Bacillus pumilus: one gene and its partner. The protein of the gene in region 2 binds, or shares a complex with, the protein of the main gene of each other region. Links are inferred from orthologs where the notes say so. Each region holds a gene or a part of one and is shown on either strand. Other genes may lie near its edges.

The links.
Region 1: the proteins of dnaB (region 2) and dnaG are in contact, whole or in part, in a crystal structure (PDB 2R6A), measured with the Geobacillus stearothermophilus proteins. The link is inferred for Bacillus pumilus from one-to-one orthologs. Residues at the interface, in WP_033016901.1 of Geobacillus stearothermophilus: Ser13, Glu15, Ala16, Gln18, Glu91, Leu92, Asp94, Ala95, Val96, Pro97, Thr98, Ala99, Ala100, Asn101, Tyr104, Tyr105, Ile108; in WP_049624496.1 of Geobacillus stearothermophilus: Lys456, Leu457, Leu458, Pro459, Ala460, Asn463, Ala464, Leu467, Leu535, Leu536, Ile537, Ala538, Gln544, Glu545, Asp548, Tyr549, His552.

The regions. Positions count from the first base shown.
Region 1 is NZ_LT906438.1:2,267,838-2,271,569, forward strand. Bases 1-2,967 are described here. They hold dnaG (DNA primase), read right to left. Parts: upstream 2,416-2,967; coding sequence 586-2,415; downstream 1-585. Other genes in these bases: rpoD (RNA polymerase sigma factor RpoD), read right to left, coding at 1-384; CKW02_RS11640 (YaiI/YqxD family protein), read right to left, coding at 2,449-2,949. Outside these bases: CKW02_RS11645 (pyruvate, water dikinase regulatory protein), read right to left, coding at 3,211-3,732. UniProt on the Escherichia coli protein: RNA polymerase that catalyzes the synthesis of short RNA molecules used as primers for DNA polymerase during DNA replication.
Region 2 is NZ_LT906438.1:3,800,752-3,805,277, forward strand. Bases 750-3,743 are described here. They hold dnaB (replicative DNA helicase), read right to left. Parts: upstream 2,932-3,743; coding sequence 1,567-2,931; downstream 750-1,566. Other genes in these bases: CKW02_RS19850 (cytochrome P450), read left to right, coding at 750-991; CKW02_RS19855 (VOC family protein), read right to left, coding at 1,024-1,437; CKW02_RS19865 (DUF4885 family protein), read right to left, coding at 3,152-3,743. Also shown: more of CKW02_RS19850, read left to right, coding at 1-749; more of CKW02_RS19865, read right to left, coding at 3,744-4,108; CKW02_RS19870 (hypothetical protein), read left to right, coding at 4,217-4,526. UniProt on the Escherichia coli protein: The main replicative DNA helicase, it participates in initiation and elongation during chromosome replication. Travels ahead of the DNA replisome, separating dsDNA into templates for DNA synthesis.

The DNA of each region.
Region 1 (3,732 bases), 1.5 Mb from region 2 along the record:
CTTTTGAGCATACGTAATTTCTTCTTTAGCAGATAACAAATTGACGCGTCCGATTTCTTTTAAGTACATACGAACAGGATCATTAATTTTGACACCTGGTGGTACGCTTAAATCATTTAGGTCAAATTCTTCTTCTGCTTTAGCCAACTGCTGAACATTTGGGTCTTCTGTCTCTTCGTTCTCACTAATGAGCTCTACACCCTGTTCGCCTAAATATTCATAGTATTCATCCATTTGGTCTGATTCAATTTCAAAGCTAGACATACGCTCTGCAATTTCTTCGTATGTTAAAACGCCCCGTTTTTTACCCGTTTCAGTGAGCTTATCTCTCACCTGTTCAAAGGTTAATTCAGTTTCGGTTTCGTGGGCTTGTTTATCAGCCATTATGGATCCCTCCTTCCAAAGCTTGCAACGAATTCTAAAGTAACTTGCGATTTGCTTCCGCTCTGCTTTTCTCTCTTTATCAAACAGATGAGCAAATAGGAATAAAATAAAAAATGATGAAGGCAAGATGCTTGCGGTCTTATGCTCCTCCCGTAAAGGATTCATTGCCAGCCGTAAGTCTTGTCATAAATATTAGACGTTTTACTTCAGCGAACGGTTCAACTGAACAATTTCTTTTGCAAGTGTTGCCGCTTTGAAGAAATCTTTTTGCCTCTCCGCTTCTGCACGTTCTAGTTCTTTTTCCTTTATCATTGACAAATTCCGATGATTCAACACTTTTTTTACATAATCACTTAATTCAGCTTCACTTAGTTCGTCTCCAACTTGAATCATGAATATATCCGTCAGAAGCTGATTGATGATATCATCTTCTATACGGTTCATCAGGTGCTGCGGCGTTGGTTCTTTGCCTTCTTCATACAAAGCATAAATGTACGTGGCCAGCGCCCTGTGAGAATCTATATTAAATTCAATCCCTACTCTGTCAAGTACTTTTCGGATCACGTCATCGCTTTTTAACATATGAGCAAGCAGCATTCGCTCTGCATTTTCATATGCTGGCCGCAGACGCTTTCTTCGTACCTGTGTTGACAGATGTGCACGCCGTTTTTCAAGCCCGCTTTCTTCCTGCGTGCTTTTGTCTTCTTGACGCTGCTGTTTTTCAAACAGCTCCAGTTGTTCCTTTAATGAATCAAGTGAGATCGAGAACTCTCCAGCAAGCTGTTTCATGTAAATCTCTTGTTCCAAGGAACCGTTTAATCGGCTAATTTCTCGGAGTACCTGCTTCATATAAGTAAGCCGGTCTCCTTCATCAGATAAATTCTTTCCCCTACGGAAAAAGTTCATCTTAAAAGTCATTAATGTCACACTTGCATCTATGATGTCATTCCTAAATTTCTCGCCACCATATTTACGAATGTAATCATCTGGATCAAGTCCATCTGGTATCATGGCAACGCGAACTTTACATCCTCTTTTTCCAAGCAAATCTGATGCTTTCATGGTGGCTTCATAACCGGCCGTGTCAGAGTCATAGCAAAGAATGATCTCTTCTACGTTCCGTCTGAGAAGTTTTACGTGCTCTTCTGTTAGAGACGTACCCATTGTTGCAACACTTTCGCCGACACCTGATGTGACAGCTGAAATGACGTCAGCAAATCCTTCGAAAAGAACCGCCCGTTCGCGTTTTCGAATATGCATACGCGCGTCATGAAAGTGATAAAGCAGCTTACTTTTATGAAAAAGTGGCGTTTCAGGACTATTCATATACTTAGGCTGCTGATCACCAAGCGATCTTCCGGAAAAAGCGATGACTGTCCCGTGATGATCATGAATGGGAAACATCACACGATCCCTAAAGCGGTCAAAAAAGCCTGTTCCGTTTTCACGTTGAATCAAAAGACCGGCCTTCTCCATCATCACAGGATCAAACCCTCGCTTTTCTAAAAACTTGGTCACGAAATCCCAAGAGTCAAGAGCATATCCGATCTCAAACTTGGCAATTGTTTCATCTGTAAAGCCTCTCGCCCGTAAATAATCGAGTGCATTTTGACCTTCCTTTGTATTTACCAGCAAATGGTGGTAAAATTTCTTAAGAAGCTCATGCGCTTCAATCATTTTATGATCTGCAGTGTCCTCTTGCTGTGAGGAGATGATCTGAGCATTTGCTACATGATCAGGCAAATCAATATGGTACTTATCAGCAATATGTGAAACGGCTTCAATAAATGAGTAGCCTTCCATTTGTCTGAGGAACGAAAATACATTACCTCCTGCACCACAGCCAAAACAATGGAAGATTTGCTTATCTGCTGAAACAGAGAATGAAGGAGTATTTTCACCATGGAATGGACAAAGACCGAAATAATTTCGACCTTGCTTTCTAAGCTGTACGTATTCTCCAATCACTTCGACAATGTCTGCGTTTTTTTGGATTTGCTCCAAAAGTTCATCTGGTATACGTTTGCTCATCCTAATAACACTCCGTCGTACATTATTCGCCTTTTAATTCAAAAATCCTTCATGATTCGACAGGATTTTTTGTAGTTGCGTAATAAATCGCTTTTTATCCTCTTCTAAAAGCTTTTTGGGACCTTTTCCATATACACCTTTTCTTCGCTGTTTACTGGAAACATGTCTGCGTTCCAAATCAAAATCAATTGTTTCGTTTGTGTACATCCGTCCTCTTTCAGACAGTACAATGACCTGTCTTGGAAGCAGTAAGGAGGCAAGACCAATGTCTTGGGTGACGACAATATCATGCGCTGAAGCTGAGTTCGCAATGACTAAATCCGCTGCTTCCTTATGTGTATCTACAAACCGCCAATCTTCAAGTGGAGATCTTTTGGTTTGAAAATGCTCATATGAAGCAATGAACGTCACAGGTACTTGAAATTGAGATGCGACAGAAAGGATTTCGTCTTTTACAGGACAAGCATCTGCATCGACATAAATCGTCCTCTCTTGTTTATGTTCATTCAGGTGACTAATTCTCCATCCCTCCACCTTATTCCTGCTTTAGAGAAGCAAAAAGACCATACTTTTCCCCCATATAGCAAACAACAGTAAAACTCATTTTGTCGAAAAGTTATGTTCAGAATCACTTGACTTCTGCCAATATTAGTTTATTCGTTCTTGACTTAACTTAAACCTAAAATCAATCATTTTATCACAATTTTTTATTATAATACAAATGCAGCAAATATGCCATTGTTTTTGTTTACCCGTTTCCCACCATAGGAAAAACCCAGGAGGAGCATCCTGAGTTTATTCGGAACCTCTTTTGGTCAGCATTTGATGAATGACATTTGCCGTTTCTTCAACTGCTTTATTCGATACATCAACAACTTGACAGTCAATGCGGTCCACCACTTTTTCAAAATACTCTAGCTCTTCTTTAATCCGTTCAATGTTCGCATAAATCGCGCGATCATTTAAACCTAGAGATTTCAAACGCTCTTTACGAATATGATTTAGTTTGTCTGGACTGATTTTCAGACCGATGCATTTCTTTGGATCAACTGAAAATAACTCCTCTGGCGGATCTACTTCAGGAACAATTGGAACGTTTGCTACCTTCAGCCGTTTATGCGCCAAGTATTGAGATAGTGGTGTCTTAGATGTGCGTGATACACCGATGAGCACAATATCAGCCTTTAGAATGCCTCTTGGGTCTCTGCCGTCATCATACTTCACTGCGAACTCAATGGCTTCAACCTTTTTAAAATAATCCTCATCTAATTGACGTACACGCCCCGGCTCATGTTTCGCTTCATTTCCATAAGCAGT
Region 2 (4,526 bases):
CCAGCGGAAGCATTCACTGATGAAAACAATGGTGATGATGGACCCTCCCAATCACACTCGTATCCGCTCCATTGTCAGCAAAGCCTTTACTCCTCGAGTCATGAAATTGTGGGAGCCTCGTATTCAAGAATTGATGGATGAACTCATGGCACAACTTGAAGGAAAAAAAGAGATTGACCTAGTGCAAGACATCTCTTATCCGCTTCCTGTCATTGTCATTGCAGAACTTTTAGGTGTGCCGTCAGAGCATAAACAATCCTTTAAAGAATGGTCAGATATTCTCGTCAGCATGCCTAAAAGTGAAAATGAGGAGGATGTAGCTGAATGGCAGAAAACACGTGACAAAGGAGAAGCTGACATGATGGCGTTTTTTGCAGACACCATTGAAAAGAAACGTCACAACCTCGGTGATGATTTGATTTCCCTCATTATTCAAGCGGAGGAGAATGGAGACAAACTGTCAGCGGATGAACTAATTCCATTTTGTAATCTTCTTCTTTTAGCCGGCAACGAAACAACTACCAACTTGATCTCCAATATGATCTTCAGCTTGTTAGAACAGCCGGGTGCGTATAAAGCGCTCGCCCAATCACCTGAACTCATCCCACGTGCAGTGGAGGAGGCCGTCCGTTTTCGTGCACCAGCTCCTACAATCGTCCGTTATGTCACAAAAGATACAGAGCTTGGAGGAGAAGTGTTGAAAAAGGGAGACAATGTGATTGTGTTTCTTGCTTCCGCCAACCGAGATGAGCGTCAATTTTCAAACGCACACGAATACGATATACACCGCCATCCTAATCCTCATATTGGTTTCGGGCACGGCATCCATTTCTGTCTTGGCGCACCACTCGCACGTCTTGAAGCATGTACAGCTATAAAGACTTTAATCGAACGATATGAGGCGTTAGAGCTCCTTTCTTACGTTCCGATGACAAGCAGCAGCATGTATGGACTGAAAGAACTGAAACTGCGCGTCACGCCTCGTTCATAACAGAAAAGACTCCCGGGCATGGGAGTCTTTTTTTAAACGGGGGTGATTCCATCTGTGTTCATGAGCACAATGCGATACCCATCTGGGTCTTCAATGGTTGCTCCTCCCCGTTCCCAATATGGATTTGTAGAGGTGACTTGCCGTCCGCCAAATGAGATCAACCTCTCTTTCATTTGCTGAAATTCCTCAGCATTTGGAATATAGAACACAAGAAGCTGTTCTGGATGCGGGGAGGGCAGACTTTCTTCTTCTTCATGCTTCGTGATTTCTAGATGAACATGCTGATGAGGAAGTCCCAGCATGACGCCGTCATATCCTTCATGCTGATCAAACGAGCCTATTCGTTTGAGCCCTAAGCCTTCTTCATAAAAGGACACAACCTCTTCCATGTTGACGGTTGGGCGTGCGATGCGTAATTGAGCGGCTTCGAACTGTTGAAATTTCATCAGTCATCACTCCTTTTCTCCTTTTAGTATACGATTTCTTTGTCTTTCTCTCCTCCTCATTTCGACCGTTTTTCAATCATTCTTTCGATGTAGATCCATCAAAAAAAGCCCAGCTTCTTGAGCTGGGCTTTAAGCACCGGGCGGAACACCCGCATCGTCAAATCTTCTTTCCAGGTTGACGAATTTGTTATATTCTTTGACGAACGCCAGTGATACTGTACCAACTGGACCGTTACGTTGTTTGGCAATAATGATTTCAATAATGTTCTTATTCTCTGATTCTTTGTCGTAGTAATCATCACGATAAAGGAATGCCACGATATCGGCATCCTGCTCAATACTTCCTGATTCACGAATATCAGACATCATCGGACGTTTGTCCTGACGCTGCTCTACTCCACGTGAAAGCTGAGACAAAGCAATAACTGGAACTTCAAGCTCCCTTGCCAGTGATTTTAATGCCCTAGAGATTTCAGAAACCTCTTGCTGACGGTTATCGCTTGATCGTCCGCTCCCTTGAATGAGCTGTAAGTAGTCAATCAGGATCATGCCAAGACCGTTTTCTTGCTTCAAGCGGCGGCATTTCGAGCGAATTTCACTTACTCTGATTCCAGGTGTATCGTCAATGAAAATCCCACTATTTGATAGCGAGCCCATCGCCATTGTCAACTTGCCCCAGTCCTCTTCTGTCAGATTACCGGTTCTTAGGTTCTGTGCATTAATATTCCCCTCTGCACAAAGCATACGCATGACGAGCTGCTCAGCCCCCATCTCTAAACTAAAGATGGCGACACTTTCGTCCGTTTTGGTCGCAACATTTTGTGCGATGTTCAATGCGAAGGCTGTTTTCCCTACTGATGGACGAGCCGCTACAATAATTAAGTCATTTCGCTGGAATCCAGCTGTCATCCGGTCAAGCTCGGAGAAACCTGTTGGAATCCCTGTGATATCGCCTTTTCGGTTATGAAGCTGTTCAATATTATCATATATCTGAACAAGCACGTCCTTAATGTTTTGGAAGGCTCCTGAGTTTTTACGCTGCGCCACTTCCATAATGGTCTTTTCAGCATCACTCAACAGATCCTCTACTTCATCCTCACGCGTGTATCCATCCTGTGCAATGGTTGTCGCCGTACGGATCAGACGTCTTAAAATTGATTTCTCTTCTACAATTTTTGCATAGTATTCAATGTTTGCGGCAGTTGGGACAGAGTTCGCAATATCGGTTAAATACGAAATCCCGCCTACCTCTTCTAGTAAATCTGTATTGGCCAGTTCAGAAGTCACCGTAACAAGATCGACCGGTTCCCCTCTATCACCAAGTACAAGCATCGCATTGTAAATCTTTTGATGCGACATTCTATAGAAATCCTCTGGAATTAATACTTCAGAAGCGAGCGTAAGCGCAGATGGTTCTAAAAAAACAGCACCTAATACGGCCTGCTCGGCTTCTATATTTTGCGGCGGCAGCCGGTCATCGAGAAGTTCCGTCATGCCAAGCACCGTCCTTTCATAAAAAAATACGCTACTCATCATTTTAACATTTTCATCAATAAAAAAGTGAAAAACATCGACTATAGTCAAAATTACCATGAGGATGTTTCGTTGAACAGCCAACCAACGCATCTCAATAGAAAAGACCCTGTAACATCAATTGTTATAGAGTCCTTCATTGCCGCTAATGGGATTTGTATCTGTTACCGTTCACATGTTGTTAATCGATCGTTTTCTTCACTCCATAATTTTCTTTTTGCCCAATGTCATGTAAAGACCCGTTTTGATAACCAATGGATAACACCAAATCGGGAATAGAATCAAACCCGTTTTTCGCTAGATCAAACAGCTGTGCTCCGTAATGTGAAGCGGCAATACGTGCATGTTCTGCTGTGTATGGATTTTTCAGGAGATCTTCTTTGTATATATCAAAAATATTCGTCCCTTTATCGGTTACAAATTGACCGTTTACAATACTTAAGTCTTTTAAATTGTAGCCTGTCACCGTTTTGATTTGATTCACAAGGTGGAATTTAGCAAGAGAATCAGGCGTGAATTGAGTAGAATCATCATTTCTACTTTTCATAATATGGAAAAATAATTCTCTTGTATTGTTGCTTGTATTTAATAGGTCTTCTATTTGTTTAGTCAGCGATTCATCTGTTGATCCACCCACCACTAATTTGAAATGATTTGGGTCGATGGTAAAAGTTAAATTCATGTTCTTAGGAATGGTTATACCATTTTTAGAGAACAAATCTTGCAATTGTTCGTTGACCTTTTGTCGGTTGAATATTTTCTTTTCTACGCTTTCTTGGGTAGGATCGTACCGTTTTTCGTTACGGAAGATGGCGTCATTAAAGTCATATTGCCCACCCTTATTATTTCTTGCCCAACTCATTTCCATAGTGTACGCAGCTTCTCTTTCAGACTTGGTTAGATCACTTCTGAAATAAGAGGAGTATGGATTTCTATACTTATTATATATGTGGTCTTGAGGATCACTGAATCTTTTATTTTGTTCATTAATTTTTTGATATTTCTCATCAAGTATCTTCATTCGTTTATCTGCTTCGGTCATCGTCTCATTTGTACTTTTAATAGTTGATTGATTTTTCGAATCCATTTCTTTATGAGTGTTTGAAGTAGCTGTCCTGTATGACGTATTAATATTCATTTAGATTCTCCTTTTTGAAAAATTAGTGATTATTAAATATATCGGCAATTCAGTTAAAATTTGTTAGTTTTGATCCGATATAGTAATTATTACAAGGAGGGTTAAAATATGACAAATACTATCTTCAAACGTTTTTTATTACCTGCATTATTATTAGTGCTTGTTACTAGTTTTTTTGCACCTAATTCAGCAGAAGCAGCGATTACAGGAAATAACAGTCCTAACACAGCAAGCTCAATGGGCTATTGGAAATATAGTCGTCCAGATACGACAATCTTACCTGAAGGTGAAAATGAAGCGTATTATCAGTTCACGATCAATAAGGGTGAAAGGGTTTATGTGCGAAGCTCATATGATAAGAAATATACAGGTATGAAAATAGAAGTGTATAATTCTAAACAATCTACTACAGGGTCCG